Regions from separate parts of the Aquisalimonas asiatica genome, predicted to be linked through region 4. Evidence: predicted binding sites of a transcription regulator. Region 4 holds the regulator's gene; each other region holds the start of a gene.
The links. The regulator sigma-54, encoded in region 4, starts transcription at its own class of promoters, with help from an activator protein. The targets are predictions, from matches to a motif close to TGGCANGNTNCNTGCTT.
Positions count from the first base shown of each region.

Region 1: a site for sigma-54 is predicted at 2,152-2,168, ahead of BMZ02_RS12850 (PEP-CTERM sorting domain-containing protein). Genes of this name have one in related genera too.
Region 2: a site for sigma-54 is predicted at 2,105-2,121, ahead of BMZ02_RS00435 (CmpA/NrtA family ABC transporter substrate-binding protein). Genes of this name have one in related genera too.
Region 3: a site for sigma-54 is predicted at 1,987-2,003, ahead of BMZ02_RS16250 (HupE/UreJ family protein). Genes of this name have one in related genera too.

Region 1 covers NZ_FOEG01000005.1:199,288-203,492, forward strand. The annotation lists gene BMZ02_RS12835 (polysaccharide deacetylase family protein) at 1-201, opposite strand, end outside; gene BMZ02_RS12840 (YdcF family protein) at 288-1,025, shown strand; gene BMZ02_RS12845 (outer membrane protein) at 1,344-2,000, opposite strand; gene BMZ02_RS12850 (PEP-CTERM sorting domain-containing protein) at 2,209-2,544, shown strand; gene BMZ02_RS12855 (GNAT family N-acetyltransferase) at 2,699-3,784, shown strand; gene BMZ02_RS12860 (GNAT family N-acetyltransferase) at 3,805-4,205, opposite strand, start outside.
Region 2 covers NZ_FOEG01000001.1:85,535-89,739, reverse strand. The annotation lists gene BMZ02_RS00455 (fluoride efflux transporter FluC) at 1-193, shown strand, start outside; gene BMZ02_RS00450 (fluoride efflux transporter FluC) at 190-600, shown strand; gene BMZ02_RS00445 (outer membrane beta-barrel protein) at 667-1,239, shown strand; gene BMZ02_RS00440 (ANTAR domain-containing response regulator) at 1,417-1,992, shown strand; gene BMZ02_RS00435 (CmpA/NrtA family ABC transporter substrate-binding protein) at 2,277-3,698, shown strand; gene ntrB (nitrate ABC transporter permease) at 3,702-4,205, shown strand, end outside.
Region 3 covers NZ_FOEG01000010.1:96,839-101,043, reverse strand. The annotation lists tRNA gene BMZ02_RS16265 (tRNA-Arg) at 156-232, opposite strand; gene BMZ02_RS19440 (c-type cytochrome) at 384-911, shown strand; gene BMZ02_RS16255 (TorF family putative porin) at 1,171-1,848, shown strand; gene BMZ02_RS16250 (HupE/UreJ family protein) at 2,084-2,659, shown strand; gene BMZ02_RS16245 (urease accessory protein UreD) at 2,711-3,523, shown strand; gene ureA (urease subunit gamma) at 3,545-3,847, shown strand; gene BMZ02_RS16235 (urease subunit beta) at 3,858-4,178, shown strand; gene ureC (urease subunit alpha) at 4,175-4,205, shown strand, end outside.
Region 4 covers NZ_FOEG01000002.1:653,927-658,131, reverse strand. The annotation lists gene rapZ (RNase adapter RapZ) at 1-85, opposite strand, end outside; gene BMZ02_RS07780 (HPr kinase/phosphorylase) at 82-585, opposite strand; gene ptsN (PTS IIA-like nitrogen regulatory protein PtsN) at 582-1,055, opposite strand; gene hpf (ribosome hibernation-promoting factor, HPF/YfiA family) at 1,134-1,472, opposite strand; gene BMZ02_RS07765 (RNA polymerase factor sigma-54) at 1,521-3,128, opposite strand; gene lptB (LPS export ABC transporter ATP-binding protein) at 3,282-4,007, opposite strand; gene lptA (lipopolysaccharide transport periplasmic protein LptA) at 4,004-4,205, opposite strand, start outside.

The DNA.
Region 1 (4,205 bases), on a different contig from region 4:
CGCCTCGTCGAGAGGCAACACGTTGGCGTTCTCGGCCAGCAGGCGCATCTGCCAGTCGAACGATGCTGCCGTGGCTTCGTCGCCCTGCATCGGGTCCGCTTCGGCGAGGACCCGGTGGAAGATCAGGATGGTCAGTTTCGCGCGGCTGCCGCGCGGCGAAAGGCCGGAGAAGAGCAGACGGCTGGACTGGACAAGCATCATGACCTCTCCGCGCATGCCGGTTGTTGGTCCGGGGTGCGGAACCGACTAAAGTGCCCCCTGGCATTGACCGAAGCAGGCAGACACGCATGTGGTGGAGTTTCCTTGAGCGCCTGATATTCCCGCCCACCGGGCCGATTCTGCTGGGGCTGTTCGGTCTCTTGCTGTGGCACCGCCGCCGGGGCCGGGTTCTGGTGGCATTGGCCCTGGTGGTGCTGTACGCCCTCAGCACGCCCCTCGGCAGCTCGCTCCTTGTCGCGCCGCTCGAACGGGCGGAGCCGCTGGACCTTGACGGGGCCGACGCGCCGCGGTCCGGGGTGATCGTCGTGCTTGCCGGCGGGCAGATTCCCCGAGCCCCGGAGTACCAGGGCGATACCATCAACCTCTGGAGCCTCGAGCGTGCACGTTATGCTGCGCGGGTGCATCGCGCACTGGGCCTGCCACTCCTCGTGACCGGCGGCCCGGGCGAGGCGGAGGCGCTGGCGGGCGTGCTGCAAGACGAATTCGGCGTGCCCGTGGAGTGGGTGGACAACACCAGCCGTAACACTCAGGAGAACGCGTTCCGCACCGTGGAGCTGCTGGCGGATGAGCTGCCGACGGAGATCGTGCTGGTGACCAAGGCCCTGCACCTGCCGCGCGCCACGGCGGCATTCCAGCGCGCGGGGGTGGAGGGTGTTACCCGTGCCCCGACGGGCTATTTCCACAGGCCCGATCCGGGAAGGCGCTTTGACGGTTGGGACTTGGTGCCCGATATCCATGGCATGACGCGCAGCTACATGGCCCTGCACGAGTACGTGGGCCGTGTCTGGTACTGGATCCGGTACTGAGCCCGCCCCTGGCCCCGTGAGGGAGTAGCGGCCACGACTCGAATGAGCCGGTCCGCCGGCGCCGCCGCGTTGCCATTCGCTCGGCATTGTCTGTGCTCCACCTGGTTGTTTCTTGTTCTGGCACTCCGTCAACGAGACAGGCCTGTTTCCTGTCGCGTCACCGCGATACATGATTTTCTTGCAAGAGTGTTGCCACGGAGCGTCGGCCCCGTTCAGCGTCATGGTTCGTGGCGCGCTGCCCCGCCTGCCCGACGTGCCGGCATCCCGCATGCCGGCACATGTGTAAAGTATTTCGTCACCGCGCCGTCGACTTCGGAATCAGAAGAAGAACTGCGCCCCCACTGTCAGCACCTGGATATCGTCACGGCCGGTGGAGCTGTCCCCTACATCGTTGAAGTAAAGGTACTGGGCCCGTAAGGACCACTCCCGGGACAGCCGGTACTGGGTGCCGAGGCTGGCGTTCATGACCACATCGGTGGAGCTGTAACGCTCAACTGCCCCCCCGTTGCTGCTACTGCTGCCGGGTTTGAACTCCCGTCGAAGCCGTGTGTCCATCTGCGCGGCGCCGAGGCCCACGTCGACTGACCAGCTCTCGGTGAGGGGCCATCTTGCGATCCCCCTGGCGCCGAAACCGGAGAAGTCGATCACGCTCTCAAGGGCGTCGTTGTTGTCTGCCGAGAACGTGGCGTCGTACTCCCCGAGATCGAAGTAGTTCAGTTCGATGGCAACGTAAGGCCCGATATGCCAGCCGATCCCGAGGATGTACGCGAAGCTTGTGTTCTTGGTACTGGTGGAGCCTGAGATATCGTCATCGTCCGCGATCCGGTCAAGGTCGCGTTCCGCATCACCCAGGTCCACATAGCCCATCCCCGCATCGGCAACGAAGTAGGGTCGAACGTCATCCGTTGTAAGCGCCGCCGCCTGACCGAGTGGCAAAATGACCAGTAGGGGGGCGAGAAGCAGTGTGCGCAGCATGTGACTCTCCCTGTGCCTTGCCGGCACCCCGTTCGGCGCCTGCAGAATACGAGACTACCGCGGATCAGGATCGTGCGGACATGTCAGCAAGTTTTACACACGATGAGGCGGTGTTCCCGATTTCCGGCACAACGCGCGGATATCAAAGGAGTGGCCCGTTACTTGCTTCATGACTGGTAGACTCAGTTGCGACAATGGGAGTGCCGCAATGCAGAAGTTCAAACAGTTGGGAATCGGTGTACTGCTTTCGGCTGCGCTCGTGCTGGCGCCGCTCACGGCATCCGGGAACTTCATGTCCATGAGCGATGAAGACATGGAGCGTTATCAGAACATGTTCCGCACGAACGCCGTCGATAACGGTGGCGACAATACGCCGATCGACGATGATCTCGACAATGGCGGCGGGTCGGGGGGCGACGACGGTAACGTCAGCAACCCTGGTGGCGACAACCCCAATCAGGTTCCCGAGCCCGGGATGCTTGCCCTGTTCGGCATCGGCGCGCTCGGGCTTGCGCTGATGGTGCGCCGGCGCACGCAGCAGTAACCTAGCTTCTGACATCCCCTGCACGGACGCGGTGGTACTTCTGGCAGTGTTCATCCCTGACCCTGTGGTTCGCCCACAGGGTTTTTTTTGCCCACGCTGTCCGTGGGCGTGCTGATACAGTCTGTCGTGGTGGCATCAGGAGCAGGAGAGCCCGTTGGAGGTCTACGCCGAGACACTTGAGGATGCGCGTGAGCGCTGGTTTGCGCTGGAGCACCGGATCGGGCCGCCACCGTTTCTGGGGCTGGCCTGGCAGGAGGCCGTCCGTCAAGTCACGCCTGCCGACGCGGCGCCGGTGGTGCTGTCGGTCTGTGATCGCGGACGGGATCTTGCCATGGCATCCGTCGGGCGCGGGGTAACGCGGCGCGCCAGGGTGATCCGGTCGCGTGTTCTCTGGCTGAACGAGACGGGAGACCCGGAGCTGGACCGGATGCTTGTGGAGCACAACGGCCTTCTCGGCGATGCCGCCCTGGAGGGAGGGGCGCTCCAGGCCATGCTCGCCCACTGTATTACCCGTGCCGGGCGCTGGGACGAGTTCTCCCTCGGGTGGATCGACGCTCACCACTGGAGCGCCCTGGCGCCTGCCATCGAGAGCCTGCCCCTCCGCCCGGTGGTCCGGCAGCGTGTTCCCTACTACTACGTTGATCTGGACGGGCTTGATGGGCTGGATGATTACCTGGCGCGCCTGAGCAGCAATACACGTCAACAGGTCCGCCGTGCCCTGCGTGCATACGGTGGTGCGGAGGCCTTGCGCTACACCGTGGCCGACGGTGTCGATCAGACCATGGCCTGGTTTGACGAGCTGGTCGCCCGACATCAGGCCGAATGGCAGCGTCGCGGGCGTCCCGGCGCCTTTGCGAGTCGCCGGGTGCGGGCATTCCACCACGCATTTCTACCGGCCGCGGCGGCTACGGGGCAGGCGGAGATCGCGCGTATCGAGGCGGATGGCGAGCTGGTCGGATTTCTTTACAACCTCTCCGACGGCCAGACCGTGTTCAACTACCAGAGCGGCCTGGTCTACGACGCTGACAGCAAGCGCAAGCCAGGGATCGTGGCCCACGCACTGGCAGTGGCGGATGCCATCCGGCGCGGACGAGGCCGATACGATCTGCTCATGGGGGCAAGCCAGTACAAGCGCAGCCTGTCCACCGACGGGGGGGAGATGGTCTGGGTCATGCTGCAGCGCCCGCGGCTTCGGTTCCTGCTGGAGCGGGTGTTGCGCAGGCTGCGGGATGGTCGGTAATCGCGGGGTCCCGCCGGCATTCAGGCGCCGGGCAGTGGCACGTCCGGTGCGTCGCCGCGAGCGCGGATCGTGCTGAGGTAGGGGCGACGGTTGGAGAGGAGGATCTCCAGGGAGCCCAGTTCCACGAACACCTGGCTGCCGAGGATCGTCGCGCCCATGCGCTGGTGCGCCCGCAATGAACGTCCGTTATAGGCAGAGATCCGGCTGTAGGTGTGGGTGATGCCGCGGTGGCGCAGGTAGTCGTTGGCGGCCTGCCACAGCCGCATGAACGTCATGCCGCCGCGCTCCCGTGGCTGGATGTAGATATCCACGTCCAGCACGCTGCGACCATCCTCGGGCGGGATCAGGCGGCAGCGGTGGGTGGTTTCCGTGTACGGGGCCCACAGCAGCCAGATGAAGCCGAGCGGGGCCGCCTCGTCGC
Region 2 (4,205 bases), on a different contig from region 4:
GGCTGCCGCCCTGATGATCGGCCTGTGCGGCAGCTACACCACCGTGTCGTCATTCAGCCTGCAGAGCATCGGACTGGTCCGGGACCGGCAAGGGCTCAAGGGGGCCGTCTACGTGATCTCGTCACTGCTGGCCTGTCTGCTTGCCGCAGCGCTCGGCCTTGCGCTGGTCACCGGCGGAGTCCCTGCGCCATGACCCTGCGGGACTGTCTCGCCGTCGCCATCGGCAGCGCCTTGGGCGCCATGCTCCGGCATGGCGTGTCCGACCTCTACGGCCTGCTCGGAACCCTGGACTTTCCGTGGGACACGCTCCTGGCGAACACGCTCGGGTCGTTACTGATCGGCTGGCTCGCGGCCCTTACCGCCCCGGAAGGGCCGCGCCCGCTGGGCCCAAGGGCCCGGTTGTTCCTGATGGGAGGCATCTGCGGGGGGTTCACGACCTTCTCGGTGTTCAGCCTGGAGACCGTTGCATTAATGGCGAGCGGTGCGTGGGCACCCGCGGCCATGAACATCTCGGTCACTCTCACCCTGTGCCTGCTACTGACATGGGCGGGCTACGGCCTGGCCCAACGCATGGCCCGGCGGGACGTCGCCAGACGGTGACAACGATACGCCACCGGTGGAACATGCGATCCTTGCTCTCGACATATTCCCAACAGGAGTCACGTGATGAAACGGCTATCTGCGCTGACGGCTGCAGCCATTCTGTTGCCCGCCACAGCCGGCGCAGCGAACCTCAGCTACAACCACATCGAGGGCGGACTGAACTGGGCGGATCCGCCGAACCGCTTCGGGGATAGCGACTTCGGCCTGCTGATCCGTGGTCAGGGTCACCTCAACGACACCATCTTCGCGCGGGGGCAGTTCCAGAGCCACCGCTTTGACATAGGCAGCGGCCCCGACTCCACCACCATCAGCCGCGACGTCCTCTGGGGCGGTGTCGGGTTCCGGCTGCCCACGCAGCAGCGCGACCTCGACATCTACGGTGCCCTGGACCTGGGCTACGACTTCGGCGATCAGGATGACCCGGGGTTCCGGCTCGAGGGCGGTGCCCGGGCCTATCTCGACCCGGGCTGGGACACCACCGCCGGGGTCCGGCTTTGGCGCTTCAACGATGCGAGCAGCAACGTCCAGGTCTTCGGCAGCGGTTACTACGAGGTGGCACCACAACTCTCCCTCGGTGGCGAACTTGCCGTCGGCGATTTCGATGAGATCCTGTTCGGCGCACGCTACACGTTCTGACCCGGCTCCGGCGCCATGTTGGTGCACACACACCATGCGTGCACCAACATGGCACGGCTTCTCCCCCCTCCTGCCTGCAACTCCCTGATTCAACTCTACCGCAGTCAAGGCACGGTGCTTGCTTCCTGCTTACCGACGTGTTCCCGGAAATCCGAGGTACAACCTCAGGAGCAAGCAATGGCAACACGAGTCATGCTCGTTGACGAATCCCCAGACCGGGCCGTCTGGCTCGGCGACGCCCTGAACGACGCCGGCTACGAAGTGGCCTGCACCGTAAAGGCCGACGAAGACCTCTACCAGCGCGTGCTGGATATCCAACCCGATGTGATCATTGTTGAGGCCCGCTCGGGACGGCGGGACATTCTGGAAGGCCTTGGGACGCGGCATTCACCCTACCCTAAACCGGTGGTGCTGTTCACCGAACACAGCGACCCGGAGCTGATGCAGGCGGCCACCGCCGCGGGGGTGAGTCCCTACGTGGTGGGAGGCCTCTCCGCCGAGGGCGTGCGCTCCATCATCAACGTGGCCATCAACCAGTTCCATCAGTACGAACAGCTGCGGCATGAACTGGTGGACGCGCGCACGCGGCTGGAGCACCAGCGCCAGATGGAACAGGCCAAGTGCTTTCTCATGGAGCGCGACGGCATCAGCGAGAATGACGCCTACCACATGCTGCGGCGAACGGCCATGGAGCGCGGCCGGCCCATCAGCGACATTGCCCGCGCCTTCCTGCGCGCCAACGGACGTGCCTGACTGACCACCAACCGCGCCGTGCCGGTGCATACCGCCCCACAACAGTGCACCGGCACCGCCAGACCGCCCGTAAAGAACGACTAAAAAACCTGAAATCAGTTCCTTACAAACATGGCATGCGCCATGCATCACTTGATCTGACACGCGCAAATCCGGCTCAACCGCGAGCAGCGGTTCCCAACGGCGGGACGTCAGCCGGATTCGCCAACCTGAACCTGGCAAGGGCGCCTACCACCGACAGCGGTGGGGCGCCCTTTTTTTGTTGCGACAACGAGGGCGATGCGATGACCAACAAATCACTCGGCGATCCGTTCGACCCGAACAGCGACCTGCGCCACGGCGCGGGTTGCACGTGCAGTACGTGTCATGACCACGGCCATGACGCCACCGCTGGCGGCGACCAGCACGCGCTGGCGTCACCCCACGACCAAAGCGGTGCCCCCGGAGATCGCGAGGCGCTCATGGACCGCCTGATCGAGAGTGCGGTGGTCCGGGCATTGTTCGGCCACCACGACCCCAGCCGGCGGCAGGTTCTGCAGATGATGGGGGCCGGCACCTTCGCCGCTGCCCTCGGATCCATGTTCCCGCTCGAGGCGGCGAAAGCCCTGCTCAAGGACGATCTGGGGACGCCGGAGAAGCGCGACCTGAGCATCGGCTTCATCCCGATCACCTGTGCTACCCCGATCATCATGGCGCACCCCATGGGCTTCTACGAGCGCTACGGACTGAATGTGGACGTCCGGCGTGAAGCGGGTTGGGCCGTCGTTCGTGACAACTCCATGAACATGGAGCACGACGCCGCGCACATGCTGACCCCAATGCCGCTGGCCATCACCATGGGGGCCGGTTCCAGTTCCATGCCCTTCCTGATGCCGGCAGTGGAGAACATCAACGGCCAGGCCATCACGCTGCGCATGGACCACAAGGACAAGCGCGACCCGAGCCAGTGGAAGGGGTTCACCTTCGCCGTGCCGTTCGAGTACTCCATGCACAACTTCCTGCTGCGCTACTACGTGGCCGAGCATGGCCTGGACCCGGACAACGACATTTCCATCCGCGTGCTGCCGCCACCGGAGATGGTCGCCAACCTGCAGGCGGGCAACGTGGACGGCTACCTGGCGCCGGACCCGTTCAACCAGCGCGCGGTCTGGGACGAGGTGGGCTTCATTCACATGCTCACCAAGGAGATCTGGGACGGCCACCCGTGCTGCGCCTTCAGCACCAGCCGGCAGTTCGCCGAAGAAGCGCCCAACAGCTTCGGTGCCCTGTTCAAGGCCATCGTCGACGCAACCCACTACTCGTCGGACCATGACAACCGGGTGGAAATCGCTGAGGCGATCTCGGGGCGCAACTATCTGAACCAGCCCACCTCGGTGGTGGAACAGGTGCTCACCGGCCGCTATGCCGACGGTCTTGGCGAGGTCAAGAACGAGCCCGACCGCATCGACTTCGACCCCTTCCCCTGGCATTCCATGGGTGTGTGGATCCTGACGCAGATGAAGCGCTGGGGCTACATCGACGGCGACGTGGACTACAAGGGCGTGGCCGAGGACGTCTATCTGGCCACGGACTGCGGCAAGATCATGCGCGAGCTTGGTTACGACGCCCCGGAGGTGACCTACAAATCCCACACCATCATGGGCAAGGACTTCGATCCCGAAGAGCCGGAAGCCTATGTGGACAGCTTCGAGATCCGGAGGTCATAAGCCATGCTGACCAGCGAGAACCTGAAGGCGGCGCTATTGAGCGTCGCCCTGCTGGTGGTCCTCCTTGGCGCCTGGGAGTGGAGTATCGAGGGGGCCATCCTTCCCGTCGGCGACCAGGAACTGAGCGAGTACGAGCAGCTCACCGGCGGCAGTGGCGGTGGTTCCCGCATACCGGCACCGTCGGCGATCATCAGCCACGCCGTCACCGAGCTCAGTGACCCGTTCTACGTGGCCGGCAGTAACGACATGGGCATCGGCGTTCAGCTGGCCCATTCAGTGGGCCGCGTGTTCGCGGGCTACTCCCTGGCACTGCTGGTGGCGATCCCTCTGGGCTTTCTCATCGGCATGTCGCCGATCATGTACAAGGCTCTCAACCCGTACATCCAGATCCTGCGGCCCATTTCGCCGCTGGCCTGGATGCCGCTGGCACTGTTCCTGATTCGCGACTCCGGGGCATCGTCGATCTTCGTGATCTTCATCTGCTCCATCTGGCCGGTGTTGCTGAAT
Region 3 (4,205 bases), on a different contig from region 4:
CCCTTGCGGCAGGCGCTGAAGCGCCTCTATTGTCAATGGAGTATAGAACACCGGGCCGGCCGGGCGAATCTGGCGGGGCTGGATGTCGCAGGTTCGAATCCCGACTCGCGAAGATGCGTTGCAATCGGCGAAGCTTGGGGTGCTTCAGGAGAAGATGGCGCGCCCGGCAGGATTCGAACCTGCGACCTTCGGCTTCGGAGGCCGACGCTCTATCCAACTGAGCTACGGGCGCGTTGATTTGAGCTGCGTAGGATAGCGGTTATGGGCGGATACGTCCATGCTCGTTCCCGGGCGGCGAGGTTTTGCGGGTCGGGTCTTTCGGATATACTGCGGTCCCGGTTCCCGGCCCCGTTGCGGGCACTTATTTCGATGGAGTGTGGAGCGTGAGCGACGAGCAAGACGATAAGGCATTCTTGAAAACCTTCGGCGGGGTGATGGCGCTGCTCGTGGTGAGCGCGGTGATCATCGGCATCCTGGCCGTGTTTGCCAGCACGTTCGACGAATCCCGCGAGCAGGCACGGCTCGCCCATGAACGGGATCGTGTCGAGCGCAACCTGCTGACGGTTGGCGTCGTCCGTGAAGCGGGCGAGTCCGCTCCCGACGTCGCGGTGGACGACGCCGAAGACGATGACGACGACGAGGAAGAAGTCGCCATGTCCGGCTCCGAGGTCAACGAGACCGCCTGCATGGCATGTCACGACAGCGGCGCGATGAATGCGCCCGTGACGGGCGACGAAGACGCCTGGGCCAGCCTCTACGAAGAGAAGGGTCTGGAGGAGCTCGTTGACAACGCCATCAATGGCATTGGCGCCATGCCGGCCCGCGGCGGCGACTCGAGCCTGAGTGACGAGGAGGTTCGCAACGCGGTGGTCTACATGCTCGGGGAGAGCGGCGTCGACGTGGACGACTGATTCGCCTGCAGCGTGACCGCGCGAGAACAAGGCCGCCCCTTCGGGCGGCTTTTTTTTGCCCGCAAACGGGGCGACGCAGGCACACGGCCGCTGCACCGCGGTGCGCATCGCACCGGGCCGAGCCGTTGTGTTGAATGCAACGGCTTGAATGGTCGCACTATTTATTAAAGTGGCACGCCTTCTGCAGTTGCCCGCTTGATCCGCGCCACCGGGAGGGTGGCGGGGGCATTCGGGAACAACCGCAACAGAGGCGATACCAATGAAAAAGACCCTAGCTGCGTTGGCCACCGGTGGCCTGCTCGTGACCTCCGGCGGTGCCGCCGCCAATGATCTCGGGGCCGGTTTTGCCTGGAGTGGCAATCTGGCGGTCACGTCGGACTACATCTTTCAGGGTGCCAGCGAGACCGGTGGTCGGCCCGCGATTCAGGGCGGCTTCGACCTGGAGCACGAATCGGGGCTCTATCTGGGCAACTGGAACTCGAGCGTCCAGTTCGGTGATGAGGACCCCGCTTATATCGAGATCGACGTCTACGGCGGTTTCGCCACGGACATCACCGACACCGTAGGCATCGACGTGGGTGTCGTGCATTTCTTCTATCCAGCGGCCGGCGGGGCGGCGGAGTTCACTGAAGTCTATGGCGGCGTGAACTCCGGCTATCAGGATCTGGCCGCGGATTTCTACGTCATCTACGAGGCCTCCGACGGCGACTACCTCAAGTACGAGCTGAACCTTGCCTACGCGCTGCCGCAGAGCACGTACGTGTTTACGGACCTGGGCTATGTCGATTACGACGACAGCGACACGGATGACCTTGTCTACTGGCACATTGGTGCCGGGGTGGAGTATGCCGGTCTCGATTTCAGCGTGATGTACGGGGATAACGACATCTCGGGCAACCGTGACCGTTGGGCGTTCACCGTCGCCACCGACTTCTAGCCTGCGCCAGGGGCGGGCATCCGGCCCGCCCCTTTTTTGTGCGCCGGTCTCTCAATATGCACCAATAAAGTGCGCCCTCAGTTGTGTCGCTATCGCCCTCGCCGCTCTAGTTATCTGAAAATAATACTCTTTCTTTTCTGGCACAGGCTGTGCACCAGCGTCGGGCAAACGATTCGCGCCGGGGCGTTCGACACTGCCCCGGGCTGACCTGAACGCCGTCAAGGAGGCTTGTGTCATGCGTTACCTGTTGGGCTCCGTTCTGTTGCTCGTTCCCGCTCTTGCGCTGGCGCACCCGGGGCATGGGCACGGGGGGTTCGGTGCGGGCTTCGCGCATCCGCTGCTTGGTCTGGATCACGTGCTGGCCATGGCCGGTATCGGCTTCTGGGCGGCCCGGCAGTACAACCTGCGTGCGGTACTTGGCGTGATCGCCGCGTTCCTGGGCGCGGTTCTGCTGGGCTTCGCCGTGGGCACGGCCCAGGGGCCCCAGGTGCTGGTCGAGTTCGGCATTATTGGTTCGCTGCTGGTGACGGGGGCCCTGATCTTCGGTGCCCGGCGGTTGCCCATGGCAGCAGCTGCCACCATCGCGGGGGTGTTCGCCCTGTTTCACGGACATGCACACGGTGCCGAGATGGCGGCTGGCTTGTCGGCCGCACTGTTCGCGTCCGGTTTCACCCTGGCCTCCGCGCTGCTGCTCGCCGTCGGGGCGGGTGTTGCCGTGGTTGCCGAGCGCCTGCGTCAGGTGCGGCCGGTGGAACGCCTGGGTGGCGGGGTCCTGATGGCGTCCGGCATCTATCTGCTGATTGTGGTTTGAGCCATGGTGGCGCTGTCGGCAGCGGTTCCCCGCCGCGGGGCGAGTGCTCCCGTGGACGGCTGGCTGGGGAGGCTGGCGCTCCGGTTCGCCCAGCGCGGTGATCGCACCGTTCTCACGGACCGCCGTCACGAAGGGCCTCTACTGGTGCAGCGGACGTTTCACCCCGAGGGGCCGGTGTGCCACGCCTACCTGATCCACCCGCCCGGTGGCGTGGTCGGCGGCGACCAGCTGCGGCTGGACGTCGACGTCGCCCCCGGCGCTCACGCGCTGCTGACCACGCCTGCTGCGGCCAAGTTCTACCGCACGGCCGGCCCCGTGGCGCACCAGGAACAGGTGTTCCGGGTCGAGGGCGACGGTGCCCTGGAGTTCCTGCCCATGGAGACCATTCTCCACGGCCGGTCCGACACCGTGCTCACCAACCGTTTCCAGCTGGCCAGCGAAAGCCGGCTGTGTGCCTGGGACATCCTCTGCCTGGGCCGTCCGGGCAGCGGCGATGCCTTCGATGCTGCGCGCTGCGCGCAGGATCTGGTGGTCGAGCGCGACGGCCAGGTGCTGCTGCACGAGCGCCTGAACCTCGTGTCCGGTGACGCGCTGCTCACGCGCCCGTGGGGTCTGGGCGGCTATACGACGGTCGTCTCGATGGTGGTGACACCGGCGGCCGACGGGCTTGAGGAGACCTTGCGCGGCGCCCTCGCGGGTCACGCCATGCGGATCGGTGTATCCCGGATCGGCGACCTGTTGCTGTTGCGGTGCCTTGCCGATGGTGCCGAAACCGCGCGGGCCGTGCTGGAGGATGCGTGGCAGGCCGTGCGGGAGCCGGTTCTTGCGCGCGCGCCCAGCACGCCCCGCATCTGGAAGACCTGAACAACGCTCTGGAGGCGTCTGATGGAACTCACACCCCGCGAGAAAGACAAGCTGCTGCTGTTCACCGCCGCGCTGCTGGCGGAGCGGCGTCAGGCCAAGGGGCTGAAACTGAACTACCCGGAGGCCAAGGCGATGATCTCCGCGGCCATTATGGAGGGCGCGCGCGAGGGGAAGACCGTTGCCGAGCTCATGAGCCTCGGCGGCGAGGTGCTCACCCGCGAGGATGTCATGGATGGCGTCGCCGAGATGATCCCCGAGGTCCAGGTGGAAGCCACCTTTCCGGACGGGGTGAAGCTGGTCACCGTCCACGAACCCATCCGTTGAGGAGCGCGCCATGATTCCTGGAGAGATTCTCACCGCCGACGGCGACATCACCCTGAACGAAGGGCGCGACACCGCGTCGGTAACGGTGACCAACACCGGCGACCGGCCCGTGCAGGTGGGCTCCCACTATCACTTCTTCGAGGTGAACGACGCGCTCACCTTCGACCGGGACGCCGCACGGGGGTTTCGTCTGGACATCCCTGCCGGCACGGCGGTGCGTTTCGAGCCCGGTCAGGCGCGCACCGTGCAGCTCGTGCGCTATGCGGGTGATCAGATCGTCTACGGGTTCAAGGGTCGGGTCATGGGGCCGTTGAAGGAGGACAAGGCATGAGCAATACCATCTCCCGTACCGCCTATG
Region 4 (4,205 bases):
CGCTGTCCTCCAGCGTGTGGAGCGCCACGGTCTTGCCGGAGCCGGACAGCCCGCTGACGATGATCAGCCGAGTGCCTTCGCTCATGCCGTACCTCCTGTCAGTTGACCGCCGGCGTGTAGCCGGGCGACGACTTCGACCAGCAGGGCAAGAGGACGTTCCGGAGACACGGGCAGGGTGACACGGGGTACCGGCCTGTCGGCCAGCACGGTGTCGTCAACCGTGGGTGTCAGCCGCGGCCAGTCGGCCCAGGACGGAGGTGGCATCAGCCGGATCACCCGGTCCACTGCGGCCTGCGCCAGGACGGCGTGGCCACCGAACAGGTGGGTGACAGACTGCGGGCCAAGGCCGCGGACCTCCAGCAGGCCCGCCAGTGCGGCAGGTGCCCGGCCGATCACGCGCCCGCCCTCGACGCACAGGGCGACGGCGTCGTCCGCGACCAGCCGGTGGCCGCGCCCGAGCAACTGCAGCGCCGTATCACTCTTGCCGGTGCCGCTGTCACCTGTGAGGAGGAGGCCGCAGCCGTGCACGCTGACCAGCACGCCGGGGACGGTGGCGCCCGTGTCACCGGTCACGTGATCACTCATGTGCTCCCCTGGGCGGCCTCCCAGTCCCTGAGCAGCTCATACATGGCGTCGGCGTCGTTGGCATCGCGGAGCCTGCGGCACAGGGGCTGGTCACTGAACATCTCGGCGAGCCGGGCAAGAATCTGGAGGTGTTCGTCGGTGAAATGTTCCGGTACGACCAGGGCGAACAGGAGGTCGACGGGTTCGTTGTCGAAGGCGTCGAAGTCGATGGCTTCGCTGGTGCGGATGAAGGCCGCCGTGGCCGTGTCATTGCCGTCCATGCGGGCGTGGGGCAGGGCGACGCCGTGGCCAAGCCCGGTGCTGCCGAGCTTCTCGCGGCTGATCAGCTTGTCGAAGATGGCGTTCGCCGGCAGGGCGGAGTCGGAGCCGGCCACCATGTCACTGAGGACTTCCAGGCCGCGCTTCTTGCTGGTCACCTGGATGTCGCAGGCGATGCGCTCCGGTGTGATTAGGTCGGCAATCTTGATCATGCTTGTCCACGCAGGGTCGTGTCTGCGGTTTCGGAAGTCGGCGGCGGCCCCGCGCTGGTGGCCGCCGCTGCGCGCTGTTCAGTCCTCTTCGCCCTCTCCCTGGGCCTTGGCCTGGGCGCCTTCGTTGCGCCGGTGGTCGGTCACCTTCTCCTTGTGCTTCTTCACCTGCCGGTCGAGCTTGTCGATGAGCCCGTCGATGGCAGCATACATGTCTTCGGCGCTGGCATCAGCGTAAAGCTTGGCGCCACTGAGCAGCATGGTGGCCTCGGCCTTCTGCCGCAGCTTCTCCACCGTCAGGATCACGTGGACGTTGACCACGTTGTCAAAGTGGCGCTCCAGCTTGTCCATCTTGGAATGCACGTACTCGCGCAGTGCTTCGGTGAGATCCACATGGTGCCCGGTGATGTCGATCTGCATAGAGACTCCTCCCGTATGAGAGCCGGAAACGGCTGGCCCAGTGTTGCCTCAGGCAATCCTTTTTCGTTCGTTCGACGAGGCAATCGACATGGATTCACGATACTTTGCCACTGTCCGTCGCGCCACATCGATTCCCTCATTTTTCAGGATTTCGGCCAGTTTGCTGTCGCTGAGCGGTTTGCGGGCGTCCTCTTCGGCGATCAGCCGGCGAATCCGGGCGCGGATGGAGGTTGCCGAGCACTCCTGTCCGTCCACGGTATGCACGTGGCTGGAGAAGAAATACTTGAACTCGAACGTGCCGCGGGGCGTGTACATGTACTTCTGCGTGGTGATCCGGGAGATGGTGGACTCGTGCATCTCCACTTCTTCCGCCACCTCGCGCAGCACCAGCGGCTTCATGGCCTCCTCGCCCTGTTCCAGGAACTCCTGCTGGTGATTGACGATGCACGTGGCCACCTTGAGGAGCGTTTCATTGCGGCTCTTCAGGCTCTTGATGAACCAGCGTGCCTCCTGCAGGTGCTGGCGCATGGTGGCGTTGTCGTTGCCCTGGTCGCCGCGGCGGACGAGGCCGGCGTAGTAGCTGTTGACGCGGATCCTGGGTGATGCCTCGGGGTTCAGCTCCACCCGCCAGGCGCCGCGCTCCTTGCGGACGTAGACGTCGGGCACCACGTACTCGGCCGCGGGTGTGCCGATCTGGGAGCCGGGCCGCGGGTCCAGGGTGCGTACCAGCTCCAGTACCTGGCCGAACTCCTCCTGGGAGACCTTGAGCTTGCGGGTGAGGGGGCCGAGCTGGCGGCTGCCGAGGAGGTCCAGGTGCTTGTCCACCAGCAGCCGTGCTTCGGCAAGCCAGGGGGTGTCTTCCGGGAACTGCTCGAGCTGGACCAGTAGCGCCTCGCGGGGGTCCAGGGAGGCTACTCCGAGCGGGTCGAACCGCTGGATCAGGTGGCGTACCGCCTCCACCTCGTCGGGCTCCACGGGGTCGTCGCCGTCAGTCACCGATTCGCAGATTTCCTCGATGGTGACGCCCAGGTAGCCGTCGTCGCGGACGCCGTCGATGATGGCCTCGGCGATGGCCATGTCCCGTTCGCTGAAATGGGACAGCTGAGCCTGCCACAGCAGGTGGTCGTGCAGGCCGCCGCTGCTGCCGGCGGTCCGGTTCTCCCACGCCTCGCGCTGGTCGTCCTCGCCGGCGGGCGCGCTGTAGGCGGTGCTGCCGTCGTAGATGTCGTTCCAGTCGGAATCCAGGGGCAGGTCCTCGGGGATGTCGGCCTGGTCCGAGGCGGGCTTGTCATCGGCGCCGTCGTGATCGTCGATCGTGTCGGCGACGTCCGGAGCGGTGTCGGTGTCCGTCGCTTCGCCACCGCTTGCCTCGCCGTCGCCGTCCGTTTCGCCGGACTCCCGGGCGTCGGTCGTGTTCTCGGTGCTGGTGTCGGTATCGGCGGCATTGGCGCTGTCGTCGCCGCGGTCGGTGTCAGCGGCCGCCTCGTCAGCTTCGTCGAGCTCGTCAGCGGGCTCCAGCATCAGGTTGGAATCCAGTGCCTGCTGGATCTCCGTGCGCAGCTCCAGAGTCGACAGCTGCAGCAGTTTGATCGCCTGCTGGAGCTGCGGTGTCATGGTGAGCTGCTGGCCGAGACGTAGCTGCAGCGACTGTTTCATTGGCGATGCCTCTCTCCTGCTGCCCCTCGGGCTGCGGGTCAGGCCGGGCCTGCATGCGAGTGGGTTGATGACCCTATCGTAACTGACTCTGTCGCCGGTTAGAACATTGGCCCGATACTTGCGTGGGCTCCTGGAAAGTGCTAAGCCACGAGATCACAGGCGAAAATGTTCGCCCAGGTACACCTCGCGGACCTGCTTGTTCGCCAGGACCTCGTCGGAGCTGCCGCGGGCGATGACTTCGCCCTGGGCGAGGATGTAGGCGCGCTGGCAGATGCCGAGCGTCTCCCGCACGTTGTGGTCGGTGATGAGTACGCCGATGTCCCGGTCCGCCAGGTGGCGGATGATTTCCTGAATGTCCAGCACCGAGATGGGGTCGACGCCCGCGAAGGGTTCGTCCAGCAGGATGAACTGCGGGTTGGCGGCGAGCGCCCGCGCGATCTCGACCCGCCGGCGTTCGCCGCCGGAGAGGCTGATGCCGTTCTGATCGTGCAGGTGGCCGACGTTGAACTCGTCCAGCAGCTCTCTGGCGCGCTCCCGGCGCTGCTTCCGGTTGAGTTCGGGGCGGGTTTCCAGAATCGCCAGCAGGTTGTCCATGACCGTGAGCTTGCGGAAGATCGAGGCTTCCTGGGGGAGGTAGCCGACGCCACGGCGGGCGCGCACGTGCATGGGCAGGTCGGTGATGTCGTTGCCGTCCAGCTCGATGCGCCCGCCGTCGGCCTGCACCAGGCCCACCACCATGTAGAAGCACGTGGTCTTGCCTGCGCCGTTGGGGCCCAGCAGGCCGACCACCTCGCCGCTGGAGACTTCCAGCGACGCGCCGTGGACCACGGTCTTGCGGCGGTAGGTCTTCACCAGCTTCTCGGTGCGCGGCGGGCTCACTCGTCGTCTCCGTTGTCCTCGTCGTCGGGGAACAGTCGGATCTGCACGCGGCGTCCGGTCTCGGGCTCGCCGCGCGCATGCACCCGGTCGGCGGCCACCTCGTATTCGATACGCTCGCCGGTGAACGTGTTCCGCCCCTGGGTCAGCCGCGCGCCTTCCAGCAGGATGACCCGCTCGGGGCCGGAGGCGTAGTACTCC